Regions from separate parts of the Planococcus sp. YIM B11945 genome, predicted to be linked through region 2. Evidence: predicted binding sites of a transcription regulator. Region 2 holds the regulator's gene; the other holds the start of a gene.
What was found. Region 2 encodes NrdR, which represses ribonucleotide reductase genes. Its sites were predicted from a motif close to AACACNATATATNGTGTT; they were not measured.

Region 1: ACRRQV_RS01810 (vitamin B12-dependent ribonucleotide reductase) is a predicted target of NrdR. The motif match lies at 4,248-4,265, and genes of this name have one in related genera.

The regions. Positions count from the first base shown of each region.
Region 1 covers NZ_JBOZWR010000001.1:336,529-351,667, reverse strand. The annotation lists gene ACRRQV_RS01820 (M24 family metallopeptidase) at 1-1,058, opposite strand, end outside; gene aroQ (type II 3-dehydroquinate dehydratase) at 1,055-1,495, opposite strand; gene ACRRQV_RS01810 (vitamin B12-dependent ribonucleotide reductase) at 1,656-4,214, opposite strand; gene ACRRQV_RS01805 (rhodanese-like domain-containing protein) at 4,702-5,085, shown strand; gene ACRRQV_RS01800 (ATP-binding protein) at 5,272-6,543, shown strand; gene ACRRQV_RS01795 (hypothetical protein) at 6,623-6,784, opposite strand; gene ACRRQV_RS01790 (hypothetical protein) at 7,263-7,610, opposite strand; gene gcvPB (aminomethyl-transferring glycine dehydrogenase subunit GcvPB) at 7,797-9,260, opposite strand; gene gcvPA (aminomethyl-transferring glycine dehydrogenase subunit GcvPA) at 9,253-10,620, opposite strand; gene gcvT (glycine cleavage system aminomethyltransferase GcvT) at 10,648-11,757, opposite strand; glycine riboswitch at 11,933-12,024, opposite strand; gene ACRRQV_RS01770 (shikimate kinase) at 12,167-12,679, opposite strand; gene comGF (competence type IV pilus minor pilin ComGF) at 12,884-13,312, opposite strand; gene ACRRQV_RS01760 (hypothetical protein) at 13,309-13,623, opposite strand; gene comGD (competence type IV pilus minor pilin ComGD) at 13,598-14,038, opposite strand; gene comGC (competence type IV pilus major pilin ComGC) at 14,023-14,337, opposite strand; gene comGB (competence type IV pilus assembly protein ComGB) at 14,350-15,139, opposite strand, start outside.
Region 2 covers NZ_JBOZWR010000001.1:117,984-133,122, reverse strand. The annotation lists gene ACRRQV_RS00735 (TrmH family RNA methyltransferase) at 1-755, opposite strand, end outside; gene ACRRQV_RS00730 (small multi-drug export protein) at 824-1,273, opposite strand; gene ACRRQV_RS00725 (hypothetical protein) at 1,270-1,770, opposite strand; gene ACRRQV_RS00720 (helix-turn-helix transcriptional regulator) at 1,760-1,975, opposite strand; gene ACRRQV_RS00715 (nuclease-related domain-containing protein) at 2,269-3,228, opposite strand; gene ACRRQV_RS00710 (M42 family metallopeptidase) at 3,487-4,575, opposite strand; gene ACRRQV_RS00705 (dUTP diphosphatase) at 4,655-5,140, opposite strand; gene ACRRQV_RS00700 (sigma-w pathway protein ysdB) at 5,224-5,610, shown strand; gene ACRRQV_RS00695 (DUF1294 domain-containing protein) at 5,624-5,893, opposite strand; gene rplT (50S ribosomal protein L20) at 5,949-6,308, opposite strand; gene rpmI (50S ribosomal protein L35) at 6,390-6,590, opposite strand; gene infC (translation initiation factor IF-3) at 6,619-7,137, opposite strand; gene thrS (threonine--tRNA ligase) at 7,753-9,681, opposite strand; gene ACRRQV_RS00670 (hypothetical protein) at 10,046-10,213, opposite strand; gene dnaI (primosomal protein DnaI) at 10,656-11,591, opposite strand; gene ACRRQV_RS00660 (replication initiation and membrane attachment family protein) at 11,592-12,953, opposite strand; gene nrdR (transcriptional regulator NrdR) at 12,965-13,441, opposite strand; gene speD (adenosylmethionine decarboxylase) at 13,558-13,941, opposite strand; gene ACRRQV_RS00645 (glyceraldehyde-3-phosphate dehydrogenase) at 14,258-15,139, opposite strand, start outside.

The DNA.
Region 1 (15,139 bases), 220 kb from region 2:
CGTAGCTCTTTTGTGGAGTTAGTCAATCGTTCATTTCCTGACTCGGTTATCAGTATATCATCTTCAATACGAACTCCGCCAACTCCGGGCACATATATTCCCGGTTCAACCGTGACAGCCATGCCTGGTTCAAGGACCGTTTCCGATTTGAAGGATAGCCCAGGACCTTCGTGCACTTCAAGGCCGATGCCGTGCCCAGTCGAATGGCCGAATGCTTCACCGTATCCTTTGGACTTGATGTGATCGCGGGCAATCGCATCTGCTTCAATGCCGGACATTCCCGGCCCGATTTTTTCGACTGCCAATACTTGGGAATCCAACACGATCTGATAAATTTCTTTCAGTTCTTCAGAAGGTTCGCCAACTGCTACCGTGCGCGTGATGTCGGAAATATAGCCATTGTAAAGCGCACCAAAGTCCAGTGTCACCATGTCGCCTTGTTCGATTACTTTATCTGTCGCAACGCCGTGCGGCAATGCCGAGCGCGTTCCTGAAGCTACAATGATATCAAACGATGAAGAAGTTGCACCTTGTTGTCTCATGAAAAATTCCAGTTCGTTGGAAACTTCCAGTTCAGTCCGTCCAGCGCGGATAAAACCGCAGATGTGTTCATACGCCGCGTCCGCGATTTTCGCCGCTTGCTTCAATACTTCCACTTCTTCTGGTGTTTTGATCATGCGAATTTTTTCGATTAACCCGCTAACCGGTTTTAATTCCGCTTCGAGCTTCTCTTTGTATTGCACAAATGTGGCATAAGTTATGTATTCTTGTTCAAACGCCAAGGACTTGATGCCTTGTTCTTTGGCGAGTTCCGTCACTTCTTCTAATAGGCTTGTTTTTGCTTGGATAATTTCAAAGTCTTTTACTTGAGCTGCCGCCTGTTCGGTATAGCGGAAATCAGTAATGAACCATGCTTTGTCGCGAGTGACCACCGCGAGGCCCGCAGTTCCGGTAAAGTTCGTGATGTACCGCAAGTTATATGAGCTGGTTACCAGCAACGCTTCAAGCTGTTGTTTTTCCATTTCCGTGCGCAATTTTTGTAATTTCAATCTAGTCATCCCCTTTGGTTTGATAGTAATAACGCGTGCAGCGCCAATTTGTAGACATCCTTGCCGAAACCTGCGATTTGCCCTGCTGCGACCGGCGCAATAAACGAATGATGGCGAAATTCTTCTCGGCTGTAAACATTCGAAATATGCACTTCGATTACTGGAAGCTGAACTGACGCAATCGCATCACGAATGGCTACGCTTGTGTGCGTGTAAGCGCCGGCATTCAACACTATGCCGGACAATTTATCGTCTCCCGCTTCGTGGATCCAGTTGATCAAGTCCCCTTCTTGATTTGATTGGCGGCATTCCAGTTCGATGCCATGTTCCGCGGCAAACTGGCCCAGCTCTGTTTCCAGCTCTTGGAGCGTGAATGTTCCGTACGCTTCTTTTTCTCGCTTGCCGAGCCGATTCAAGTTCGGTCCATTCAAGCACAACACCCTCATTTCACCACTCCTCTCCTTCAACTCCTTCATTATTTTATCACAAGGAGTGAATCGAGCAACTATTACAAAAACAATAAACGGCACGAATTGCAAGCGCATAATCGCTTAGGCATGAAAACAGAAAAAAACGCGGCGGCCGAAGCCGTCGCGTTCAGATAGATCAAAGCCCGCATTTTAATTGGGCATTGCAGTTGGTGCAGGTGTTGCAGCCACCCATTTCTTCCACTGTCCCTTTTCGGCAAACCGGACAAATGTCGCCTACTTCAGAGCCGATTGTCACATTGGTAGAACGAAGATCTTGAATGGTATCAATAAGGACGATTGGACGTTTCGCTGTTACTTCCTCAGCATGCTCTTCTTCAAACGTGTTTTCTTCCGCTTTCAGCGTCAACACTTGAGAATCACGGCTGCCGTCAACGTAAACTGTACCGCCTTTTGCGCCGCCTTTGTAAAGCCGTTCGTAGACGCCTTCTACTTGCTCAACTGTGTAGCCGCGCGGTGCGTTCACCGTTTTCGAAATGGACGAATCGATCCAGCGTTGGATGATGCATTGCACATCAGCATGGGCTTCAGGCGCCAAATCCATTGACGTGACAAACGCTGTCGGAAGATTTTCTTCGTCGGCTTCTGGATTGTTTTTCAAATACTCCCGAACGATATCGGCTTTTACTTCGATAAATTTGCCGAGTCTGCCGCTGCGGTAGTAAGTGAAGGAATAATAAGGTTCTAATCCGGTAGACACGCCGACCATTGTGCCCGTCGAACCGGTTGGCGCGACCGTCAATAGATGCGAGTTGCGAATCCCTTTTTCAAGAATAGCTTCCCGGATATGTTCCGGCATGCCTTGCATAAAGCCGGTTTCCGTAAACGCTTTGCGGAGCGCCGCCGTTTCTTCGTCAGTCTTGCCGACTAGGAACGGGAAGCTTTCGCGTTCTACAGCCAATTCAGTTGATTCTTCATATGCCGCCACTGCAATCGTTTTGAAGATCTCATCGACCAGCTCGTTGCCTTCTGGCGAGCCGTATTCTTTATCGCAATAAATCAACAGATCCGCAAGGCCCATCACACCAAGGCCGACACGGCGTTCACCGAGTGCCTGTACGCGGTTTTCTTCCAAGAAATAAGGCGTTGCATCGATGACGTTGTCTTGCATGCGGACGCCGACGCGAACCGTTTCTTTCAATGCTTCAAAATCCACTTGTTTTGTAGCGGCATCTGCAAACTGCGCCAAGTTGACTGCAGCCAAGTTGCACACTGAATAAGGAGCTAACGGCTGCTCGCCGCACGGGTTGGTCGCTACCACTTTTTGGCCGTATGCTTTCGCATTGGTTTTTTCATTGGCGTTGTCAATAAAGAAAATGCCCGGTTCTGCTGAATAAGTCGCGCAGACATTGATCAAGTTCCAAAGGTCGCGCGCTTTCATCGTCCGGTAGGTGCGGACTTTGTGGCCCATTTTTTCCCACTCGCGGACATCGCCGACTTCGTGCCATTGTTCGTTGTAAATGGCCATTTCTTCTTTTGAATACGATTCAACAGCCGGGAAGCGCAATTCGAAATCCGCATCGTTTTCGACAGCTTCCATGAAATCGCTTGTCAATGTCACGGAGATATTGGCGCCGGTCAGAAATTCTTCGTTATGCACGGAGTACGTTCCGCCGTCGCGAAGTTTTGTTTCAGCGTCGCGCATGATTTTTTCATTAAAGCCGCCCATGCCTGGAATCGCACGATAATTTAAGATGCCTTGATACATCGCTTCTTCTTGCTCTGTCAATGGCTTGAATTTTAATTTCTCATTGGCCAGCTTTTTGATTGTTTCGTCTTCCGTGTTTTCAATCAAATAACGGAGAATGCGCGGATTTTGCATTTTCGAGATGATAAATTCCGCAATATCCGGATGCCAGTCAGCCAGCATGATCATTTGTGCCCCGCGGCGCGATCCGCCTTGTTCAACCAAATGTGTCAGTTTGGCAATGTCATCAAGCCATGAAACGGAACCTGAGGACTTGCCGTTGACGCCGCGCGCCAATGTATTGCGCGGGCGAAGCGTTGAACCGTTTGTTCCGACGCCGCCGCCACGTGACATGATTTCCATCACTTGTTTGCGGTGGTCCGAAATGCCTTCGCGTGAATCTGCTACAAACGGCATTACGTAGCAATTGAAATACGTAACGTCTGTGTCAGCCCCGGCTCCGTAAAGAACGCGCCCTGCTGGAATGAATTTCAATCCGACAAGCTGCTCGTAGAATTTTTTAAACCAATGCTGGCGTTTTTCAGGTGTTGCTTCTACTGATGCAAGTCCAGTCGCATTGCGTTTTGCGATTTGTTCGTAAAAGACTTCAAGCGGTTTTTCAATGACATCAAGCGAACGCAAAACAATGCCTTTTTCCTGTTCGTCCGGCTTGTCGATGGCGCTTCTGTAATCTTCTTCAATCCACACGCGCGCTTTGTTGGCCGCTTTATCAAGAGAGACGATATAGCCAAGCCCGCGTGCCGGGAATTTCGGATCTTCCTTAACCGTCAAGACGACAAAATCGCCCGCTTTCAGCGTCTTTTTTTCCGTATCCTTGAACGAATAACGGTCAATCATGACGAGGCGCGAAACCCCTTTGTGTGTAATTTTCATGTCTTTTGTGACGGCGTGGACTTGAGGAAACGATTTAATGTCCTCGTTTAAAGAACCAGCATCTAAAGTATATTCGGATTGTGTGGCAGAAACCATTTGACAATTCCTCCTTCATATTATATGGAGATGAACACTATATATAGTATTACTACATTCCCCATGATACTATATGTTGAAACACTTTTAAATAACAAAATTATGCTTCCCTTTTTTAATGGAGTGAAAAGCTCGATTTATCAAGGTTTTCATTTTCAAAATGAGCCAAAAGACTCCTTAGCCCTTGAAAACTCTCAGCATCTTCAGCCTTTTTATTTCTTTAAACACTTGACATCTGCTAGTTGCTCTGCTGTCAATTTGTAAGGCTGCAAGTTAACTTCACGAGCTGCGGTGAAACCGACTTTTCCAGCCAAAACGCACTCTATCTTTCGCTTTTTCATTTTATACTTGAAAACCGTTTGATAAATTGCCAAGAAGGATAATTCACAAGATTGCCTCCTAAATTCCGCAATAAGTGTAACATTGCCATTGAATAACCGTCACTCCTTCTTTTATAATGAAGAGAGAAAAGAAAGGGGCAAGAACATTGGAGTTACTTTATACAATTTTAGTTATTTTAGTAGTAGCGATCGCATTCGCTGTCGTTTCTTATTTGCGCATTAAAAAAGCGGTCACCACGTTAACGCAAGAACAATTTATCGAAGGCTACCGAAAAGCCCAATTGATTGATGTCCGGGAAGCAAAAGATTTTGCTGCTGGGCACATTTTAGGATCGCGCAACATTCCACAAACACAATTGCGCCAACGCTATAAAGAAATCCGCGCCGACAAGCCGGTTTACTTATACGACCAAAACGGAGCCCGCAGCGGCCGTGTCGCTCTTTTTCTAAAGAAAAAAGGCTACAACGACATTTATCAATTGCAAGGCGGGTTCAAGCAATGGACCGGCAAAATCAAAGCCAAATCCTAACAAAAAAAGTCTTTCCTAAGCGGGAAGACTTTTTTTTCTACAGCAAAATTCATTTGCAGGTAGTGAAAGTCCTTTTTTCTCTCGTTTTGATCACCAGACGAAGCCATTAAAGCACTCATTGCTTTTATGATCGTTGTAAGCAAACCGAATATACCTATTCAACTTCTAAAGAAATGAGGAACTTTGATGAAACCAATGATTTTATTTCCACATAATGATTCCCTTCGCGACATATTGCCGTATTATGCGGATATTGCAGCGGTTTCGAGCCGTATCGTTTCTGCGTTGAACAATCGGTCGGAAGGTTCCTGGATGCAAGTGGACATTTCCGATACCATCATTCAGCTGCATACCTATTTGTTGGAAATGATGGAAAATGGCTTGGTGCCCTACGAAACGCTGTCATTTGTCTACGAAGGGCGGCCGCTCGGCAAAATCACTCATGCAGCGGATGATTCGCACAGCGGCAAATTAAAAATCCAGGAAACGTTCGAAAACCGCTTGGTCTTTTTTCCGGAGCACGAAGTGGCCATTTGCCAGTTGGCTTATTACACGAGCTCGGACAACAGCTGGCCGGAATTCCATTGCTTTGCAAAATCGGTGGATGCGGCATTCACTTTCTTAGAAGCGATGAATGAAAAGCAGCGCCAAGTGCTGATGAGCAAAATCACGTTCCTTGTGGATACCGACGAAGGCATAAAGCGCCGCAAGAATGGCGAAATGGCCATCGTGGCCCGTGAAGAAGTAATGCTCAATGAAGGAACCAAAAAAGATATTTTCCGGTCCATTGATGAATTTTTTAACGCCGACGGCCAGTTTTTCAAAGATTACGGAGTTCCTTATAAACGCGGCATTTTGCTTTACGGCGCACCGGGCAATGGCAAAACGACTTTGGTCAAGTCCATAACCGGGTCGACAAATGCGCCTGTCGTCTATTGGCAAATAACGGAATTTACAAACAGCTACTCGATCCAGGAAGTGTTTGGCATCGTGTCGCGGCTGGCGCCGGCCATTTTGGTCATTGAAGACATCGATTCCATGCCGGAATTCACCCGCTCGGTTTTTTTGAACACTTTGGATGGCACACAATCGCGTGAAGGGCTTTTTATCATCGGGACGACCAATTACCCTGAACAAATCGATCCGGCCTTAATCAACCGTGCAGGCCGCTTTGACCGAGCCTATGAAATTCCGTCGCCGGACAAGAAGCTTCGTGAACGCTACTTGCGAAAACTTGACGTCAATTCAATTTTTACTGAAGCTGAAATGCTCGAAATGGCCAATTTGACAAAAAGCTTATCGATTTCCCAACTCAACGAGCTTTACATGTCTTCTGCCCTCAATTGGCATTATGACGGCGATTCGGGATTTGCCAAGCGGATTGCGGAGCTGCAAAAACAAAACAAGCGCACCAAGCAAAAAGATTGGGTGGAAGAAGAATCTCCGATCGGGTTTTAAATAAAAAAATCCCACTTATTTGAAGTGGGATTTTTTTATGTTTAGTTTAATACGACAAATTAGCATTTCTTGAAAGCACCTATAAAAATAATATATCCGCAATGAGAAAAAGCACGGTCAATAGCGCGACTGCAAAAACCGACTGCAGCGAAATCATTTTTCCATTTTTCTCTTTCTCAAAAAACGATTTTATCACGACGAAAACGACTGCTACAAAGAACGTTCCGATTACCTGTCCCAATTCTAACTCCTCTATGGCTTTCCCTGCTTCCTGCCGGCTTCATCGCCTTATTAACTAACTATATCACAGTATATTTTAGTATCAGCCTCTCCATAAAAAACCCCATTCCAACAAATAAACGGGGGGTTCACGTTTGTTTTGTAAAAATTCCTTTATCGCCGTGCCAAAGAATTACTTATAATATTTTTTCAAATTACCATTCTCACATTCTTCTAACAAATAACGAGAATAAGTCTGCAAAAATTGTGAGATCGCCGCAACTTCTGCAGTAGCTTCTTTCGCTCTTTTCTCATCGACTGAAAGCAAATAGATTGCCGCACTTTATTATATATACATTGTTTCCTTTTTCGATCCCTTTTTTGAATCCATACAGAAAAACACCCTCAACATCATTTGCACATACGAAGTTGGAGGTGTTTTTTCCTTGTCTCACTTTCATGGTCACTCTAGTGAAGACACTATATTTTCAATCTATCATTCAAGCTTTTAATTTATATTGTTCAATATGCTTTAATTTCCTTTTCACCCTAACTACCTCTTCCAATTCCGCAATATTGATTTTAGGGTTTGCGGGATCGAAAACTGTAGAAATATAACTTACGACAAAAGAGTATGTAGCTTTAAGCCGGAAGTTTCGATAGTCAACGGAATCTTCGGTCGTTGTCCAGTAAAACGTATTGTCATCTGCATCCATCAAAGCAATTACACGAAGTTTGCCATTTTTGAAACAAGATGAAAACTCCAAGTTCTTGATATACCGCTTTCCTTTTTCGAACCCATTCACTTCATTAATAGCAAGCACCATCGAAATCCACCTCTTTCCCATAGTGTGTACACTAATTAATATAACAGAACCTATGTTCTATTTGCAACAGAAAGTACTCAAAAAAGATTAAATTTCATCATATTTCTGAATTATGCCTACGACTTTTTTATTATTTTCAATAAGTGTTATTCAGCAAATCAAAAAAGGCGTCCCGAAATAACTTTTGGGACGCCTTTTTGCCTTCTATTATTCGGCTTTGGTGTAGCGCAATATTGGTTTGCGTGCTGCTTTTGTTTCATCTAGTCGTTTGATGACCGTCGTATGCGGTGCATCTTGAACGATTTCCGGATTTTCTTCCACTTCTTTGGCGATTTGGATCATCGCGTCGATAAAGGCATCCAATGTTTCTTTGGATTCCGTTTCCGTCGGCTCGATCATCATGCCTTCTTCCACATTCAACGGGAAGTAGATTGTCGGCGGATGATAGCCAAAGTCGAGCAGGCGTTTAGCCATATCCAATGTGCGAACGCCCAGTTTTTTCTGGCGGCGGCCGCTCAAGACAAATTCATGCTTGCAATGGCGGTCGTATGGCAAATCGAAATGCGGCTGAAGTCTGCGCATCATGTAATTGGCGTTCAGTACTGCGTATTCGGTAACCGCTTTTAAGCCGTCTGGACCCATCGAACGGATATACGTATACGCACGGACGTTGATGCCGAAGTTGCCGTAGAACGGTTTTACGCGGCCGATCGATTCCGGACGGTTGTAATCGAACGTCAAGCCTTCTTCGGTTTTCACCAGAACCGGTTTTGGCAAATAAGGAATCAAATCTTTCTTGACGCCGACTGGACCTGATCCAGGACCGCCGCCGCCGTGTGGGCCAGTGAATGTCTTGTGCAAGTTTAAATGGACCACGTCAAAGCCCATGTCTCCAGGGCGCGCTTTCGACATAACCGCGTTTAAATTGGCGCCGTCATAGTAAAGCTTGCCGCCGACTTCGTGGATGATGGCAGCCATCTCTAAAATCTGCTCTTCAAAAAGGCCGAGCGTGTTCGGGTTTGTCAGCATCAATGCTGCTGTATCCGGCCCGACAACACGCTTCAAGTCTTCCAAATCGACTAAGCCGTGTTCGTTTGATTTGACCGTAATCGTTTCAAATCCAGCGACTGTCGCTGAAGCCGGGTTTGTACCGTGCGCCGAATCGGGAACGATGACTTTTGTGCGGTTCATGTCGCCGCGCGATTCGTGATACGCACGGATCATCATGAGCCCCGTCCATTCGCCGTGTGCGCCGGCAGCCGGCTGAAGCGTCACTTCGTCCATGCCCGTGATTTCCACCAAATGCTCTTGCAGATCATACAGCAATTCCATTGCTCCTTGAACCGTTGATTCGTCCTGCAGCGGGTGGATGTTGGCAAATCCCGGGAAACGCGCAACGGTTTCGTTGATTTTCGGATTGTATTTCATCGTGCAAGAGCCAAGTGGATAGAATCCGGAATCAACGCCGTGGTTGCGTTTTGACAACGCCGTGTAATGGCGCATGATATCCAGTTCCGACACTTCCGGCAAATCGGCAGCTTCTTTGCGAAGCAAACCTTCCGGCAAAAATTCATTCAAATCAAGTTCTGGCACATCTAATGTCGGCAAGCTATAGCCAACGCGGCCTTCTTTTGTGATTTCAAAAATGAGCGGTTGATTGTCTTTATGCATGAGTAGCCCCCATTTCCTGCACCGTCGCAGCCAAAACCTGCACAAATGCATCAATTTCTTCTTTTGTCCGTTGTTCGGTCACGGCGACCAGCACATGCCCTGCCAATTCTTCAAAGCTGCGGCCAAGGTCATAGCCGCCGATGATGCCTTGCTCCAATAGTGCAGCGTTCAATTCGCGGACATCGGCAGCTGCCTTGACGACGATTTCATTGAAATGTGCGCCTTCAAATGCAATTTCAAAGCCCGCTTGTTTTAATTGCTGTTTCATATAATGCGTTTTGGTGATGTTTTGAACCGCGATTTCTTTTGTACCCACTTTGCCTAGAGCCGTCATCGCGACTGACGCAGCTAATGCATTCAATGCCTGGTTCGAGCAAATGTTTGAAGTCGCCTTGTCGCGGCGGATATGCTGTTCGCGAGCTTGCAGCGTCAACACAAATCCGCGGCGTCCGTCTTCGTCTGTTGTTTCGCCGACTAAGCGGCCCGGAACTTTGCGCATCAACGCTTTTGTCACGGCAAAATATCCGCAATGCGGCCCGCCGAATGCTTCGGCAATCCCGAAAGGCTGTGCATCGCCGACTGTTATGTCCGCACCCAGTTTTCCAGGAGGCGTCAAGGCGCCAAGCGCAAGCGGATTTGCCGATACAGCAAACAAAGCGCCAGCTTCATGGATAATCGGCTCCAATGCTTGCAAGTTTTCCACTTGGCCGAAAAAGTTCGGGTATTGGATCATGACTGCAGCTGTGTTTTCATCGATCATTTCTTTTAATGCATCGATATCCGTATGGCCATCTTTCAATGGGATTTCTTCCACTTCAATCGATTGGCCAAGCGCATAAGTCCGGACCACGTCGCGGGATTCCGGATGAACCGCGCGAGACACAAGGATTTTTTTGCGGCGCGTATGGCCAGCCGCAAGCATTCCCGCTTCAGCTAAAGCCGTTCCGCCATCATACATGGAAGAGTTCGCCAAATCCATGCCCGTCAATTCGCTGATCATCGTTTGGAATTCAAAAATTGCCTGCAATTCCCCTTGCGAAATTTCCGGCTGGTATGGTGTATAAGCCGTATAAAACTCAGAACGCGAAATAACATGGTCCACAATGATCGGCTTATAGTGATCGTAGACGCCTGCTCCTAAAAATGAAGCAAAACGGTTTGTGTCCGCATTTTTAGCCGCCAGCTGCGCCAATTCTTTTGTCAACGAACTTTCGGATTTGGCCGGTTTGATGTTGTACTCGCCTTTAAAACGGACTTTTTCCGGAATATCGGCAAACAATTCATCGATCGACTGGATGCCAATCGCATCCAGCATTTCTTTTTCGTCTTGCGACGTCATTGGTAAATAGCGATGTTTCATGGAGTGCTGTCCCCTTTGCAAATTAGTTTAGTTGGATCGTTTATAAAATGGCGTTTCAACGGTCTTCGCTTTTAAACGTTTGTTGCGGATTTCAATTTCAACTTCCGTTCCAAGTTCCGCAAATTTCGCAGCAACAAGTGCCAGACCGATATTTTTCTTCAGTGTAGGAGATTGCGTCCCTGTTGTCACTTCTCCAACCTTTTGGCCGTCAATATGAACTGGGTAGCCGTGGCGCGGAATGCCTTTGTCGATCATTTCGATGCCGACCAATTTGCGCGGAACGCCGTTTTCTTTTTGAGCAGCCAGTGCCGCTTTGCCGTTAAAGTCTTCTTCTTTTTGCAATTTCACCACAAAATTCAATCCTGCCTCAAGGGGCGAAATGTCTTTTGACAATTCCTGTCCGTAAAGCGCGAGACATGCTTCAAAGCGCAATGTATCACGGGCGCCAAGGCCTGCCGGCACGACGCCTTGTTCTTTGCCTTCAGTTAAAATTTTATCCCAAAGCGCGACTGTGTCTTCCGGGCTTGCATAAATCTCAAAACCGTTTTCCCCTGTATAGCCTGTGCGCGACAGCAAGACCGTGTGTCCCGCGATCAACACATTTTCTTTAAAACGGAATGGACGGATTTCGGACAAGTCTTCTTCGGACATGCGCTGCAGCACCGATTCTGCCAATGGCCCCTGAAGCGCCAATAAACCGTACTGATCAGAAACGTTTTGAAGTTGGACATCGCCTGTTGCAGTTTGTTTCATCCATTCGAAATCCTTCTCAATATTGGAAGCATTGACCACCAGCAAAAAGCGCGTGTCGTTTATTTTATAAACCAATAAATCATCGACTGTGCCGCCGTCTTCATAGCACATTGCCGTGTATTGGGCCTGATTGTTTTTAATTTTTGAAACGTCATTGGTTACGAGGTGCTGCAAAAATGTTAAGCTGTCTGGCCCTTCCACTAAAATCTCGCCCATATGGGAAACGTCGAATAGCCCTGCTTTTGTTCTTACTGCTTCATGTTCTTCTTTAATGCTTGAAAACTGCACCGGCAATTCCCAGCCGCCAAAATCGATTGTCTTTCCGCCATACTTGGCGTATGCCTCAAAAAGAGGGGTGCGGTTCAGTTGCGTTGTTTCTCCCATGAAAAGATTCCTCCTCGGTTATCAAACTCCATTAATCAAACAGCGGCCCGTCCATTATGGACATGAAAAAGGACAGAGATTTCCCTTTAATAGGGAAATCTCTGTCCTGGAACCTGAAAGTTTACCGTAACGGCTTTCCTCTTTGGTAGCTGACATGCAGCGTTCTCCAGAGATGCGTCCTGCACGAGTCTGTTTGCCTGAGAGATTCATAACTTCCGTTATTTGCTCCTTCGGCGACGCTTTTGCGTACTCTCCCCGTGCAATCATCCGCCCAAACCCGATTGTTTGGTCCAAATCGCTATACAGAATAGTATAACTTCGTCTATATCCTAACATTGATAAGCGGTAAGCGCAATCACTTTTCATTAGATGTTTAAAACGCGAACTATTATCGCTTTAAAATAAAAAATCATTCGCCTTTTAAGCGAATGACTTGAAATGCCGCATATTGCGTAATTTGGCGGAGCGTACGAAATTCCGTCCGTATGGAAATGTGGGCTGCCGCTTTATAATGCGGATAACGCATTTTATACAACGCTTCTATTTCTTCCCGCGTGGATTTTGCCACAATCGGCCGGTTTGGATCTTTGTGGATTCTACGCCAAATTTCTTTGAATGGCGCATCCAAAAACAGCACGAGCCCGGTTTCCCGCATGATTTTCTTGTTGGCTTTCCGCATGACGGCCCCGCCGCCTGTGGAAATGATGCAATAATTGCCTGTGAAGTTCCGAAGAAATTCCGTTTCCAGGTCCCTAAAGTATTTTTCCCCATGCTGTTCGAAAATTTCCGGGATGGTTTTTCCAGTCTGTCGGACAATTTCTTTGTCCATATCGTAGAAAGGCAGTTTCAGCAAAAAGCTTAACCTTCTGCCGATGGCACTTTTTCCGCAACCCATAAATCCAATCAAATAAATTCTTTTCATCTTACCACCCGATGCTACCCCTACTCAGGAATATTATTTTTTTCGATTTCTTTTAGTAGTTGTATCGTAGCATGTCTATGAAGATTTTCCAATCCATCATATGTTTTGTAATGGACCGAATACAAGACAACGCTATGGGCTATTAAAACAAGAGCGGAGATAAAAAAAACAATTGAAATCGGATACAAGGCGCCCTGTTCGCTTTTAAGGATGCGTAACACGATATTCCGCCTCTTCCCTCTGGCCGGTAGAAAACTCCAGCTGCACCGTCAGCCGGTCGCCGTCCAACAAAAATTGGCACGTCTTGACTCCGGTGAGCATGATTTCATGGCCTTCCCTAAATTTTTGTTTTCGCAGTACATTGGCATAGGATTCAATATCGTATTCCGTTCCTTGCTGGATGATGCGGATTCCGCTTCCGCTAGTGATTGCTTCAACCGAATCCACTTGCGTTAAATACGAACGCAAGTCTTCTGTAAACAGCAGCCATTCCAATTGCTTGGCATCCAGATCTTCCGAAAACGACAACGCAAAACTGAAAAACAAAACAATCAGCGGCAGCAGCACCAACAACACCGCCAGGTCAAACAAGGAATTCAGGAACAGCATCCCTTTTTCGCTGCGCAAGGTCATTTGATGCAAATATCTCTTTGGGCATTCTGGTAATCCGTATACGCGACGCACAGGTTTTCGGTCTTCTCCCACGTGTAAACCACCCCATTGACTGTCCTCGCGCCTGTTCGAACCTGTTCCGAATGGATTTCCTTCGCCGCTTCGTGAAGCGTTTCATAGGCAGCCACCCGCTCTTTTTTCAGCTGCAGCGATTGATGCATATGCTGCATGATGGGCAAAAGGGATCCGAATAAAATAAACAGCATCAATAAGCTCACCATCGTTTCTGCCCATGAAATTCCTTTTTCATTCAGATAGAACCACTCTCCCATTACCCAAATGGACGATCAGCGACCGCTCACCCTTGCTTGTCCCAAAACGGATCGTCCCCGAACTCCTGATGGCTCCGTTCGACCGGAAATAAATTTCGGTGATGTTGCTGGATTTTTTCACCGTTACCGTTTTTGGCAATTTGCGGGTTGCCAGCGGCGCGTAAAGGTTCTGGACCACTTCATAGTTGCTGGCCCCTTCCCGAAACTTTACGGCTACGGCTGTTTGGGTGCGGTAGCTTTCGCTTTGGGCAAAATAAATATCATGGATCAATAATTGAAAAAAGCGCTGTTCTTCTTTTTCGGTTTCAAACGTTCGGTATGTCGGAATCAAAATGCCAACGACCGCCATTAAGATGGCCATGACCAGCACCATCTCAATCAGCGTAAATCCCCTTTCTTTTAAGAGGCTTTTGATGACACGATACCTTCAGTGGTGATTTCAACCAGGTCGCCATTTGGGCAACTGGTTTCATTTTCTTTTAAATAGCCTTTTGACACGAGATTTTCAATCGTTGGAATCGCTTTTTCATCCATTCGGTATGATTCCACTTGGCCTTGCACCATTTGCACAAACGCTTTACAGCCTTTTTGATCGACAGCAGACGTTTGCTTGGAAACATTCGGAATGGCGATGGCAATCAAAACCGTAATAATTAACATGACGATCAGCATTTCAATTAATGTGAACCCTTTTGAATTTTTTAATAGACGCATCAAATTTCCCCCTTAAATGGTTTGGACGAGACTGTACATCGGCAGCAAAATCGCCAAATAGGCGCCAATAATGCAAGCAGCGATCATCAGAAAAAAAGCCGGCTGGATAATGCGCATGAGCTGCTGCGTTTTTAATTCGATTCTCTCCATCAGCACTTCACTGAACAAAATCAATTCTTTTCCTAAATGTCCGGTCGCTTCGCCGTGCTGGACAAATGACGGCATGTCGCTGACGACAAAGGGAAACCGGGAAAGCGCAACCGACAGCGGCTGCCCCATGATGATTTCTTGTTCCGATGCATGGGCAATATAACCGATGGCTCTGTGATAAGTTTGGTTTTTCAGCATCCCGAGCGATTCCTGGATCGATATGCCGCTATGCAAAAGCGTACCGAGTTCGCGTGCCAATAGCTGAGACCAGTACATTTTCACGTATAGCCGGACGAGCGGAATGGACAAAAGCAGCGAAACTTGTTTTTCGATGGGCTGCTTTTTCAAGATCCACGAAAAAACAAAAGCGATTGTCCCAGTTACCAAAAACATGCCGATAAACAAATCCGGCAATTTCAGCAAATAGTCGGGCATGGCCGCTCCTTCGCTGCTAGACCTGAGAGATTCGGTCAGTTCCACCAAATTTGGCACGTAATTGGTCCGGAAAAACAAAAACAAAATGGAAGTGAACACCAATAACGAAACCGGATAAACAAGCAGGTTGCGCAATTTCTTTTGGACATTTTCCGTCCGTTCAAAACTTTTCGCGATGCTGCCAATGGATTCCGCCAGCCGCCCGTGGTACTCGGCA
Region 2 (15,139 bases):
ACAAGGCTGTACAGCAAAATGCCGGTTGCCACCGCGACGTTTAGCGACTCAGCAGGGCCATAGAGCGGCACGACCAAATTCTGATCAGTTTCTTTTAACAGTTGCGGATCGACGCCGCTGCCTTCATTGCCAACGATCAATGCAAATTGCTTTTGGCTTTCAACTTCGTGGACCGGTGTCGCATTGAGCAGTGCTGTACCAAATAACGGAATGCTGCGCTCTTTCAACTCGCTGATCCATTCAGGCAATTCGCCTTTGACGACGGGAATTTGAAAATGCGATCCTTGAGCCGAACGCACCGTTTTCGGACTAAATGGATCGGCGCATCCTTTGCCGAGAACGACAGCGTCCATGCCGCTCGCTGATGCAGTGCGGATCATCGTGCCGATATTGCCTGGATCTTGAACCGCGTCGATCAGCAGCAGTTTGCTCCACGTTTGCTGTTCATCTTCAGTAAATTCCGGCTGTACACAATGGGCGAAAATGCCTTGGGAATGTTCCGTTTCGGAAATTTCCTTGGCAACTGCAGCAGTCACCGAGTAAACCGGCACGTCTTCTGCATCCCAGTCTTCTGGAATGTCGACGCCTTCACGAACAACCAATGATTTTACCAAACTTTTGTTTTTTAACGCTTCTTCCGTCAAATGAAAGCCTTCCACAAAAAACTCCGCGAATTTATCGCGTTCTTTTCGTGTAGTGCCAAGCTTTTTCCAATGCTTGACGAGCGAGTTTTGGATCGATTCAATTCTTTTCATTCATGTTTCACGCCTTTATTTCAGAATAGCTCAAGTATAGCACATAGAAAGCTGGAAGCTGGACAAGCTCACAGTTCTCTTGTGAAAAAGTCGAAGCCAAGTGCCGTTAGGATGCCGAACGCGAGCGTCCAGACACCGATCGAAATGGTCAGCCAAACCGTCGTGTTCTTTTTTGTCGCGCCAAGCGTCATACCGATAAAAGCAGCAATGTGCGTCCCGATCAATACGGGTCCAAGCATGGCAAGTCCAGGCAAGCCGTATTTATTCCAAATCTGTTTTGCGCGCTCACTTTTTTTATTGACCGGCTTGCCTTTCGCTTCTTGGCGTGCGTTGTACCAGTCGCGGAAACGGTCAAAACCGATAATCAGCGCGAGCACCGTCACCATATTGCCGACAAATGCCAAAATCATGACCCAAATGGGAGACAGGCCGGCGACAATGCCGAGCGGAATGACTAGTGCAATTTCCAACCAGGGAATCGCAGCTCCTAGAAAGACCAGGAAGTACTCATAGATCATTCGTTTTCCTCCTTAAAATGCTTGCGGATTTCTCGGTAATAAATAACGTATTGAAGAAACGCAATCAGCAGAATGCCGTAGATGATCGTCAATCGCGACAACGGTAAAATGATGATGATGGCCGTGAACAGCGGCAGCGCCCATGTGTAATACGTGTAGACTTTTTGCACAGCCATACGCGTGATGTAAGTCATGCCTTCATCTTGCTCCAAATATTCGGGTGGGCGGATCGACCAAAGTGCGATTTTTTGGTTCGGGTTTTCGCTATTGTGTTTTTTTACTTGAGACAAAAAGATTGTCAACAATACAAGGTAGACAAGCAGCGCCCCGAAAATGAGCAACATTTCAAAACCGCCTACTTCGACGATCACACTTCCCCCTGTATCCGTAGTTGTTCTTTTCGTACTTGATGAATTGAGGCCATACGCAAAAACCCCCAGCAAGGCAATAAATGCCATCATCCACAATGGATATTTCAAACGAAAATCAGTTTTCATCTCGTTCCTCTCCTTCCAGCCAAAATAAGTCGTCCACTTTCGTCTGCAATGCCTGAGCCAGTTTTAACGCCAGCAAAACCGACGGCGAGAATTCGCCTTTTTCAATAAACGCAATCGTTTGCCGCGTCACATCCACCCGCTTGCCCAAATCACTTTGCGTAAACCCATGCCGTGCCCGCAACTCTTTCACCCGATTCCGGAGCATATGCCTCTTCCTCTCTTTTTGTTCGGTTTATATAACATAATGTAATGTATACATAACATTATGTCAAGTATGCATAACCTGTTTTATGTGTTGAAGTTATACTCTATTGGGGGGCTTCAGGAAAGCTCTCAGGTGTGTTAGTGTTTATTTGCGGAATGTGGCTTGTTGTTTGCGGAATTTCTCGGTTTATTTGCAGAAAAAATAGTTTGTTTGCAGAATTTCCGGTTTTATTTGCAGAATTCCGCCCGTTGTTTGCAAAACAAAAAACTTCTCGTGTAAAGCACGAGAAGCCTTCATTTCTTTTTCATTTGATACGTCCGGTTTCGCAAAGCCCCGCTCGCTTCCAAATCAAATGTTCCTAACAAGCGGGAAGCCGTATAAAGCGATTCAATCTTGAAAAATTCCCTGAACTTGCTGTTGCTGATTTCGGTATGTACCAAGGAAAAGTATTCCCGAAGCGCAAATTCAAGTGCTTGTGGATCGATATTTTGGCAGGAGGAGCAACTCCAACCGGTTTTGTGTCTTCGAATTACAGTATGCTGTTTGCACTGGAAACAAAGAATTCCGGGTTGAAGGTCTTTAGCGTCAACATAATACTGCTGGCATAAGGGAATCCGTTTAAAAGGGGTTTGCTGTTTTTGAAGCATTTTAACGATTTTCGAAACTGAAATTTGTGCAGATTCTACGGGGAATTGTTGAAGGATGCGATATAAATACTCGATCAATTGATAGGTTTTGCAGACGTAATGGTGTTTCGGTTTTGTTAAAAATTCGCATTGTTTGGAGGTAAAGACGATCAGGACGGCAATTGGCAAATCGATTTTTTTCAAGCGAAAAAATTTCGTCAAAAAGCGAATGTGTTTGTTTAGCTGAATGGTGGGGTCTTCCATTACTGTTTTAACGCCTTCCAAGTCCGTTCTTGAAAACTCGCCGGTTTCTTCTTGGAAATAAAGCTGCCCGCTGATGTTCTTGGATTCGATGATGATTGCGCCTCGTTCGGTTACTAATAGCCCGTCGATTTGCACTTTCCAGTCACCCAGCGATAGATTGATGTCCCGCAAGAACTGGTGGTTTTCTTCCCAATCGAATTCTACAAACTTTCGCTCGATACGGTCTTCCCCCCGCTTTCCTGCTGCACTTCTAAACAATTCCACCTCTAGAAATTTTCGTTGTGCGTGTTGTTCTGGAAGCCGGTACAGCAGCCTTTCGAGTGATTCTGTCTCCGTCAATAAATTAATTTCTTTTTTGCTCATTGAACACCTCCTGAATTTATTAATTGAAGTATACCATTGAAAATTCACTAGTCTATCATTAATTTTCCAGCATTTTCCACCTTGTTTAGCGCATTTAGCTGTAAATGACGGTGAACCTAATTTTTATTTGCGGAAAAAATAGATTTATTTGCAGAAAACGGGCGTTTGTTTGCGGAATTTCCGACTTTATTTGCAGAATCCAGCCCGTTATTTGCAGAACGCAAAAAACCCCCGCCAACCGGCGAGGGCAAAAACTTCTTATTCGTACGTGATGCGAGCGACTGTGTCTTTATCCAGTTTTTTGATCACTTCGATGATCAATTTCACTGCATTTTCGTAGTCGTCGCGGTGCAGGATTCCTGCATTTGAGTGGATGTAGCGAGTTGCTACACCGATTGCAAGCGATGGTACGCCATTTGCAGTCAAGTGGATTGAACCAGCATCTGTTCCTCCACCTGCAATTGTCTCGAATTGGTACGGGATGCCTGCTTCTTCAGCTGTATCCACAACCAACTCGCGCAAGCCGCGGTGTGAAACCATTGATGCGTCGAATAGCAGGATTTGCGGTCCGTCACCCATTTTGCTGTTGGACTCTTGAGACGTGATTCCCGGTGTGTCACCAGCGATGCCGACGTCAACGGCAAAGCCAATATCCGGTTTGATTTTAGCTGCTGCCGTTTTCGCTCCGCGAAGGCCGACTTCTTCTTGAGCCGCTCCCACCCCATAAACGATGTTCGGGTGGTCTTGGCCTTTCAATCCTTTTAAAACATCAATTGCGATAGCGCAGCCGATGCGGTTGTCCCAAGCTTTCGCAAGAAGCATTTTTTCGTTGTTCATGACGTTGAATTCGAAATAAGGAGTGACCATGTCACCCGGTGTGACGCCCCACTCTTTCGCTTCTTCACGGGAAGATGCGCCGATATCGATAAACATGTCTTTGATTTCCACCGGTTTGTTGCGCGCTTCCGGAGGCAAAATGTGAGGCGGTTTTGAACCGATCACTCCTGTAATTTCTTTTCCGCTGCGCGTTGTAATAGTTACGCGCTGTGCCAGCATTACTTGCGACCACCAGCCGCCGACCGTTTGGAATTTCAAGAAGCCTTTGTCGTCAATTTGCGAAATCATAAAGCCGATTTCATCCAAATGTCCAGCAACCATGATTTTCGGTCCGTCCGCTAATCCTTCTTTCACAGCGATCAAGCTGCCAAGGCCATCTGTTTCCACAGAATCCGCAAATGGCTCTATGTATTTTTTCATTACTTCACGAGGCTGGCGTTCGTTTGCTGCAATACCATTCGCGTCCGTTAACTCTTTGAGCATTACCAATGTTTCGTCCATGTTTGACATTAGTTCGACCTCCTAAATAATTCGTACTTGTTCATTATAAATGAAAGCCTTGCCATTATCAAAAAATTCTTTCACCAATTTAGTAACCGCTTTTTTGTCGCTCGTAATTGGTTTCGTTTTTCTCGATGTACGCTTCAAGAACTTCGCCGTAGCTAAATTTCAATGCGACTGCAATGCCACCGTACCAGCTCCAAAGCACTTTAAAATTTTCCAGCGACGCATCCTCTAAAAACGTGTGGACCGCACCAAACGTTCCCAAAAACAACTCATTCAGATCCTCTTCGGCTGCCGGCGCTGGCCATTCTTCCAGTCCGTCAAACTTTTTTTCAATGCCCAGTGACAATAAAAAGTGGATTGAATCCACATATTCTTCTAAAATTATTGAACGCTCGGACATGCCTTTTGTGCTCCAAAACTTGAAACATCGGGTTTCATTCGCCAGTTCCGCGAGCTCCACCAGCAGTGCCAATCCTTTTTTTCGGAAGACATCTTCTTCTACCTCTCGGTTTTTTTGAATAAACCGGTCCAACGCTTCCTGCATTTCGAACAAATTCCGCAGTTTCATGAAACCCCTCCTTATTTTTTGAAACCATTCGTGCTTCCGTTCGTATTATACAGTAGATTATGGAGCAATAGGGGGCAATTAGCATGGCATTTCTGATCCGCATCATCGTTTTTGCACTTATATGTTATATCATTTATCGACTTGTCCAGTATGTTATGGACCCGAACCGGAAACTCGATGCGGCCGTTAAAGCCAAACAATTTTATTTTCACGATGATATTCAAAATGCCCGGAAAAACTTCTTCATTGCATACAAAGGCGTGCTTTTCGAAGGGGAAAAATATATGGGGACCGAGGGAGATTCATTGCAAGTCGTTTCCATTTTCATCATGACCCACGAACTCAAAATGCTGTTGGATTTTACAAAAGAGGATTTTTATTTTTTGGAGAATGCAATTGCCACCAACTACCCAGCAGCCAAAATCAACTGGAAAAATCCAATCGAGCAGTTAATGAAAAAAGAAGGGTGATTTCTCACCCTTCTTAAAACGTTTGGTAGCACCAAACAATCAACGCCGCATCAATGACCGCGAGCATCAAAAAGCCGACGCGGAAATTGGTGTGTTTTGTTTTGTGGCGAAACATCATCATGCCTAGGTATGCGCCGATACCGCCTCCAAAAATAGCGGCTGCCCAGAGGTTTTTCTCCGGAATGCGCTGACCGTGGCGGCGCGCTTGAGCTTTATCGATGCGCATCATGATGAAAGCCAGAATGGACAACACAGCAAAATAGCCGAGGATAATCAAAAACATCGAGAAATTCCTCCAATAAAAAAAACTGACGAAAAATCGTCAGTCTTTTATTTGATTACTTGTTCATTGCGTTTTTCGCAGCGTCAGCCAAAGCTGTGAATGCAACAGCATCCGATACAGCGATTTCAGCTAGCATTTTGCGGTTGATATCGATTCCAGCAACTTTCAAACCGTGCATTAAACGGCTGTAAGAAATATCGTTCATGCGAGCTGCTGCGTTGATACGAGTGATCCACAATCTGCGGAAGTCACGTTTTTTGTTGCGACGGTCACGGTAAGCATAGTTACCTGACTTCATTACTTGTTGGTTAGCTACTTTGAAAAGGATGTGCTTCGCACCATAATAACCTTTTGCTAATTTAATGACCTTTTTACGACGCTGGCGCGTCACTGTTCCACCTTTTACGCGTGGCATAATACATTACCTCCTGCTTGAATATAAAGAATTCGATTTTTATTAGGGTTTTATTCAGACTCATCGAATCTGAACGGAATCTTACTTCATGTTGTAGATCAAAGATTTGATGCGTTTCAAGTCGCCTGCAGAAACAAGTTTCCCTTTGCGTAGGTGACGTTTTTGCTTAGTTGATTTGTTTGCGAATAAGTGGCTTGTGTGTGAACGGTTGCGTCTTACTTTTCCAGTTCCAGTTTTCTTGAAACGTTTCATCGCACCGCGGTGGCTTTTCATTTTCGGCATTTGGAGTTCCTCCTAAACAATTGTTCTATTATTCTTTTTCGTTCTTCGGCGCAAGCATCAAGAACATGCTGCGGCCATCCATTTTAGGGCGCTGTTCAACTGTCGCTACTTCTGCGCACGCTTCTGCAAAGCGTTCGAGAACTCGCTGACCGATTTCTTTGTGCGTAATTGCACGGCCTTTAAAGCGGATTGAAGCTTTTACTTTGTCGCCTTTTTCAAGGAACTTGATCGCATTGCGAAGCTTCGTATCAAAATCATGAGCATCAATCGTTGGGCTCAAACGAACCTCTTTCAATACGATGACTTTTTGATTTTTACGAATTTCCCGATCTTTTTTCTGCTGCTCAAACTTGAATTTACCATGGTCCATGATACGAGCGACCGGCGGTTTAGCCTGTGGAGCCACAAGTACAAGATCCAAATTGACACGAGCTGCAATTTCAAGTGCTTCAATGCGCGTTTTAATCCCGAGCTGTTCACCGTTTTGATCAATAACCCGTAACTCACGTGCACGAATACCTTCGTTTACATTAATGTCTTTGCTAATAGTAATCCACCTCCGGATAGTGTCGCGAATATCTTAAATGCGTGAACCGACGACGTTGCCGGCTTACAGGTCCGATCCAATAAAAAACGGATGAGCCACAGAGGCTCACCCGCATAATATGACAACACGCATCGATGCGTGTAAAAGTCAAAAATCGTGTCTACCTGGCAACAATTCGTCAATCAGGTGAGAAGCGGGTGCTCCTGCTTGCACATATAAGTATTCTATAACCTTACTTATAATATCATTGACTATTGCCACTGTCAACTATTTAATTTGAACTAAGTATTCAACCTGTCGATATTCCGCAAAACAGCTGCGCTTGCCGCGGGCTCGCGCCGAACTAACTCGGGCTTTTTGCCCGAGTGGATTTCGGCACTTCGCTATCCCGCAGGCGTCTCCGCTGTGTTGCTCCATATCTCTAGCCTGCTAGCAGTATTAGAACTTTCCTGCTGTTCATCTCTTCTGGTAGTAAGAAATCTCTTAGCTTCGGCGCGTCCACGGGCTAGGCGAAGCAATAAGACGAGTGGTCTTCTCGGCTTATTGCGGGAGCCATGCCCAAAGCGACCGAAGCGGCTTATAAAAAAGCACCTTCTTTAGTTCAACTTATATAGTTTATCTAAGTTCACTTTGAACCAGTTTCAAGAAGTCTTCAAACGGCATGCTTTCTGAGTTTTGTTCGCCGTATTTGCGGACATTGACTGAACCGTTTTCCATTTCTTTGTCGCCGATTACGAGCATGTACGGAATTTTTTGCATTTGTGCTTCGCGAATCTTATAGCCGAGTTTTTCATCGCGCTCGTCGATGTCGACACGCAATTTGTGATCCTGCATTTTTTCCTGCAAGCTTTTCACATAATCGCCATGGACATCAAGCGATACCGGAATCATTTCGATCTGCACCGGCGCCAGCCAAGTCGGGAATGCCCCTTTGTATTCTTCGATCAAGAAAGCCACAAACCGTTCCATAGTAGAAACGACGCCGCGATGAATAACGACCGGACGGTGCTGTTTGCCATCTTCTCCGATATAAGACAGGTCAAAACGTTCTGGAAGAAGGAAATCTAGCTGGACAGTCGACAATGTTTCTTCTTTGCCCAGAGCTGTTTTCACTTGGACATCCAATTTCGGGCCGTAGAATGCCGCTTCTCCTTCTACTTCCACGTACGGAAGGCCCAAATCATCCATTGCTTCTTTCAGCATCGCTTGTGCACGTTCCCACATCGCGTCATCGTCAAAGTATTTTTCAGTGTCTTCCGGGTCGCGGTAAGACAAGCGGAATGAGTAATCGCTAATATCGAAATCTTTGTAGACATCTACTACTAAATTGACGACACGTTTGAATTCGTCTTTGATTTGGTCCGGACGAACAAAAATGTGCGCGTCATTTAACGTCATGCCGCGTACACGCTGCAGGCCTGACAAAGCGCCTGACATTTCGTAGCGGTGCATCAGTCCAAGTTCGGCAATGCGCACCGGCATTTGGCGGTAGGAGTGGATGCCTTGTTTAAAAATCATCATATGGTGCGGGCAGTTCATTGGGCGAAGCACCAATTCTTCATTGTCCATTTGCATAACCGGGAACATGTCTTCTTGGTAATGATCCCAATGGCCGCTTGTTTTGTACAAATCGACGCTTCCCATGACCGGAGTATAGACGTGGTCATAGCCAAGACGCTCTTCTTTGTCGACAATATAGCGTTCGATGATGCGGCGGATTGTTGCGCCTTTTGGCAGCCACATCGGCAGCCCTTGGCCGACTTTTTGAGAGTTCATGAACAAGTTCAATTCTTTTCCGATTTTGCGGTGGTCGCGTTCTTTCGCTTCTTCCAAAAAGGCCAGATGCGCTTTTAATTCTTCTTTTTTAAAGAAAGCAGTTCCGTAGATGCGCTGCAGCATTTTGTTGTCGCTGTCGCCTCTCCAATAAGCTCCTGCTACGCTCAACAATTTAAATTCTTTCAATTTCCCTGTAGACGGCACATGCACGCCTCGGCATAGATCGAAAAATTCGCCTTGCTCGTAAATCGACACTTGGTCGTCTTCTGGAATCGCTTCAAGAAGCTCCAATTTGTACGGGTCTTCAATTGCCGCAAAACGTTCTTGCGCTTCGGCGCGGGACACGTCTTGACGCACAATATCCAAATTCTCATTGATGATTTTTTTCATTTCTTTTTCAATCACTTGCAAATCTTCTGCAGTAATCGGCTGATCGCTGTCGATGTCATAATAAAAGCCGTTTTCAATTACCGGCCCTACGCCCAGTTTTGCATCCGGGTACAAGCGTTTAACCGCTTGCGCCAACAAATGTGCAGTAGAGTGGCGCAAAATCTCCAACGCTTCTTCTGATTCCGGAGTAATGATGGCAATTTCACCTTCTTCAGCAATCGGTGCTTTTAAATCAACCAATTTGCCGCCTACTTTGCCTGCCAACGCTTTTTTGCGAAGGCCTGGGCTAATGGAATGCGCGATGTCTTCAGTAGTTGTTCCGCGCTCGAACTCCTTTACTGCGCCATCTGGAAATGTTAATTGAATCATGTCTGCCATTGCAATCTCCCCTTTTATCGTTGTCTAGCTAAGGCTCCTAGCCCTTGATTTCAAAAACTTCCAAGGTGCCCTCGCTTCCATCGAACTGCAGAGCCGGGTGGACGGCGCTTTCGCTTTTCTTGTCCAGCTTCAGCGCCTAGTCCCTCGGGGTCTTAAGTCAGCCCACCTGTGCGGCAAAAAGCGCCGCTTCGGTGTTCTGCCTTAAGCCTGTCGGGACTTAACAGGCGCTTTCGCTTTTCTTGTCCAGCTTCAGCGCCTAGCCCCTCGGGTCTTAACAGGCGCTTTCGCTTTTTTTGGGGCAAACAAAAAAAGCCTCCTCCCAAAGGGACGAAGCTTTAGCTCGTGGTTCCACCCTTCTTCTGTTTTAAACGGATCCTATCCATTTAAAACGAAGCTCTGCATCGGCTAACGGGCCGGTACCGTCAACTGCTACTTGTTTCACAGCTGCTGCTCGAAGGTGGTAAGCGGTTTGCCGTACTAAGAAGCTTGCAGCCATGGCTTCTCTCTCTAAAAGTCGTACAAATTCGCTCATGTCCTCGTCATTGCATTTTAAATCAATTTTCGATTGTATTTACTATACGCCGTACAGAAAAAAAACGCAACAGCCTTCTTGCAAAAAAGAGAATATTAACCAATAAAAAGGGCGGTGACTATTAGCCACTAAATGCCGCTTCACCAAACCCCCTTATACCCATCGAAGGCCCACAAGATGTGGGTTAGTTAACCGTTGCGACAGAAAGTCGTGTTCTTAGGTTAACTTCTGCTTTTGGGCGCCTTCGCTTTTCTTTGTCCAGACTCCGGCGCCCAGATTCTCGGGGTCATAATTGGCATTGGCTGTGCGGCTGAAATCATGCCGCTTCGCCCAATCGTCTTATGCCCGTCGAAGGCCCACAGGATGTGGGTCAGTTAACCGTTGCGACAGGAAGTCGCGTTCTTAGGTTAACTTCTGCTTTTGGGCGCCTTCGCTTTTCTCTTTACTTTCTCCGGTTGCGGCCGTCCATTTTCACAGGGATCGTCAACGCACGGATGCGTTCCATGATGCGCGCCGCTTTCAAATCTTCTTTTTCGCCGCGCTGAGAATACGTCAAGTGGTGCTGCAGTTCGGAATAGCTGAAATTCGACGTCATAAACGTCGGCAGCTTTTCCGCCATCCGGTAATGCAGAATGGTGCCAAGCACTTCGTCGCGCGTCCAGCTCGACATCGCTTCTGCGCCAATATCATCCAGCATCAGTACATCCGCTTTTTTCACGTAGTCGACTTTTTCCTGCAAGGTTTGATCGCCGATTGCTTGCTTCATTTCACGCATGAATTCCGGTACAAAGACCAAAATCGTTTTGACGTTCATATCGGCCAATTGATTGGCTATAGCACTCAGCAAATAGGATTTGCCGATGCCGAATTTCCCATAAAGGAATAAGCCTTTTTCTGGCAATGAATCCGGGCCGGTCGCTTCGTCTAAAAATGCGCCGACAGCACGGAAAGCTTCTAAGCGGCTGTCATCCACTTCAAAGCCCGAAAGCGTTGCTTGCATCACTTCTTTTGGCATGTACATGCTGTGAATCATCGAAGAAGACTGGCGTTTGTTGTCGTGTTCCGTTTTCAACCGGCATTTCGTATAATCAATGCCAATCGTCCCCCGCTCCAATACCAGATTCGGCTCGAAACCCTTCAAGTGGTTTATACATTGCCCGAGGGCTGGGCATTTATTGCAGTCGTGCGACTGGTCGATGTACTCATACAACTTGTGCATGCCACGGTCGACGATGCCTTTGTCAATTTCATCACTGTGTTTTTCCAAAAACTGTTGAACACCTGGATTCTCCAGCACTTCTCTTCGCATTTCGTTATAACGCTCGGAGAAAGCCGGGGCGTTGACGACGCGTTTAAGTGTTTCGCGAATCGGTTCCATTTATTCACCTTTGCCTTTCTTCATCGCCAGTTTCGCGAGAAGTTTTTGTTTTTCCACTTCAAACTGATCGTTCGGCGCATCCGCTTTAGCAGCAGGCACTTCATCTTTTTGATAAAACCACTCCGGCAGCTTTTCTTCCCGCACCGGTTTTCGGCTGGACGACGCCGAGGTTTTGGCAGTTGACGGTGAGCCTTCCGCTTTCCATTTCATGTATTGGGCATGTTCAATGCGCGCAAGTTCCATGGCGTCTTTTGCGGTCGTCACTTTTTTGCGGAGCCAGTGCGAAGCAATTTTCTCCACATAAGCTTTGGTCAATTTCATATCCGTCCGAAGCAGGACGTATTGAAGCAGGACGTTGACGACTGCCGGCTCCATGCCGTGCTGCATGACCAGCTGATTTGCTAATTGGACATCTGACGGGAGCGGCTCGTTGCCGTTTGCTATATCCCGCAGTACTTCGACCGGAGAAGCAGATTCCAAATACAGCAGCAGTTCTTCTTGCTTTGTTTTCGGCGGCTCTTCCACTTTCGGCTCCGTTTTATGTACTTGCACAAGTTTCGGCGCTGTAGTGGTCACCGTCAATTTGTAATAATCCGACGCGGCTTTTTTCACACCGTCCACTGTCAGTTTGTAATCGTCGTCAATGGCCAGCAAAATGACTTTTTGCATTTCCAATGGACCCCAGCCATACAAAAACGCCAGTTTCGCAATGGTATCTTTTATCGCAACAGTTAAAACGCGCTTTGGCACCAATTGTTCAGATAAGCCTTGGCGCAATAATTCAAAATCAAAGTCAACATCGGCCGAGTAGCCCGCTTGTTTGCGTTCATGCAACTCCGGCTGTTCTGCCGGATAACCGGCTTTTGCATGGACCGGCTGAAAAATATCCGTAAACGTCCGCGAGACTTCTTCAAAGCCCACCATGTCATCGGAATGGATCAAAAATCGGTCCCGTGCTCTGCGATAGGCTGCTTCTCCAATTTTGCTGAATAAAAACATCGACAATAGCGGATCGGAAAAGAAAGTCTTTGGATCTAATGGCGGGCACAACTCGTAAATAAACGTCCGGTTTTCTGCGTCTTTGCGGTATGTCTTCAGCAATCCGATTGCTTCCAGTTGAATCCGCGATTCAAAAATCTTCGCAATCGGCACACCTAACAGATTCATCAATGTATAATGGGCGGCTTCTTCTTTCATCGTTTCGCCTTCTGCCCAAAGTGTCATGTAAAAAGCGACCGCTTCTGCTCCGATCATCGGCTGATACAAAAGCGTCAGCAACTGCCGGTCGTAATCTGAAAACGGATATGGCAGCCGGATTTTATAGGCATCTGCCGCTTGCAATTCTTTATAAAGTGCTGTCATAAGCCACCGCCTTACTCGGTTTTCTTTTCTTCAGGACTTCTTTTCAGCAAATCCTTCAATTCATCAATGAAAACCGTAATATCTTTGAATTGGCGATAAACACTTGCAAAACGGACGTAAGCCACTTCGTCGATTGCCGCCAGGCGGTCCATCACCATCTCGCCCACTTCTTCCGATTTGACTTCGGCATTGCCAATGCGGCGTAAATCTTTTTCAATGGTGAAAACCAGTTCTTCCAGCTTTTCTAAAGGCACCGGACGCTTCTCGCATGCACGTATGAGCCCACGCAATACTTTTTCGCGGCTGAATTCCTCGCGGGAACCGTCTTTTTTCACAACGATCAACGGCATTTCTTCCACTTTTTCAAATGTTGTAAAGCGATAGCCGCACTCTTCGCATTCTCTCCGCCTTCTTATGGATTTATTTTCATCAACTGGCCGCGAATCGACGACGCGCGTTCCATTGTGTTGGCAAGCCGGACACTTCATTTTGACATCTCCCTAAACGTACAATCTCTTCTGTCTATTATAACAAAAATTCCTTCAGAAAATAGAAAAAGCAGAGGATTTTATCCCCTGCTTTCGTGTTTTCCAATTTTAATGGATTATGCAGTTACTGAAACTTTGGTTTTTCCAGCACCGATTGGTCCCATTCCACGCGGCAATTCTGTTACTTCACTCGCTTGCGAGTCAAGCGCTTTTGCAATATAATCAGCTGCAATTGTCGGATCTAGATCGCCGCAAGTATAAACATCTACACTTGCATAGCCGTGTTCCGGAAAGCTGTGGATCGTTAAGTGCGATTCAGAAATGATCACTACGCCGCTTACGCCTTGTGGTGCGAATTTGTGAAAAGCTACCTCTCTGATTTCTGCTCCGGATTTGAGTGCTGCATCAACAAAAGTTTTTTCGATATAATCCATATCGTTTAATTTGTCAAAATCACACTGCCATAGTTCTGCAATTACGTGACGTCCCATTGTTTCCATGGTTCGTTTCCCCCTTTGATATCATTTTGTTGGTTTGCTCAAAATATTCAAAGTTGACTACCACGGGGGAAAGTTAGTCCTAAGAGGTCCTAACCCTTTAAGCAGTCATGTGAATAAAAATGATTCCGTACGCTCCGTGACTTGAACTGATAGTACAGACGTTTGAGGCTTATTTCTTAGCCACGAATCATAGTATATGATGGATTAGAATCAAATGCAACAATTTTATCTTTTTAATTTATTCCCGTTAATTAAAAACTCTCTATAAAAAATTGCCTCTCCGTTTGCGCCGGAGAGGCAATTTCCATTTTCCTGATTAAACTAGCGATACCAAAGCAGCCGCTACTTTTTTTGTTAAGTCGATCACGCGTGCAGAATAGCCCCATTCGTTGTCATACCACGCAAGAACTTTTACTTTGCGGTTGCCAATGACCATTGTGGAAAGTCCATCAATGATTGCCGACTGAGAATTTGTATTGAAATCAATGGACACTAACGGCTCCATCGTCAAACTTAAAATTCCAGCCATCTCGTTTTCAGAAGCTCGTACGAAGGCAGCGTTTACTTCTTCTGCTGTTACGTCCCGCTCTAAATCAACGACCAAGTCCACCAGTGAAACATTCGGAGTTGGCACGCGAAGAGCCATGCCGTGCAGTTTCCCTTCTAGTTCCGGCAAGACGAGTGACAGCGCTTTCGCAGCGCCCGTCGAAGTAGGAATGATGGATTGTGCACAAGAGCGTGCTCTGCGAAGATCTTTGTGTGGATTGTCCAAGTTTTTTTGGTCATTCGTATATGAATGCACCGTAGTCATCAAGCCGTTTTCAATGCCAAACGCGTTGTGAAGCACTTTGGCAACTGGAGCCAAACAGTTGGTTGTGCAGCTGGCATTGGAAATAATATCGTGTTTTTCAATATCCAATTTACCTTCGTTCACACCCATTACCACTGTAATATCTTCGTTTTTCCCAGGTGCTGTCAAAATGACTTTTCGTGCACCCGCTTCCAAATGAAGCGCCGCTTTTTCGCGCGAATTGAATTTTCCGGTTGCTTCTATAACGATATCAATGCCCATTTCTTTCCATGGAAGCAGCAATGGATCCCGTTCGTTGACGAGTTGAACCCGTTTTCCGTTAACAATCAACGCATCATCATCGGCAAAAATGTCGCCTGCGAAGGTGCCGTGATTTGTGTCATACTT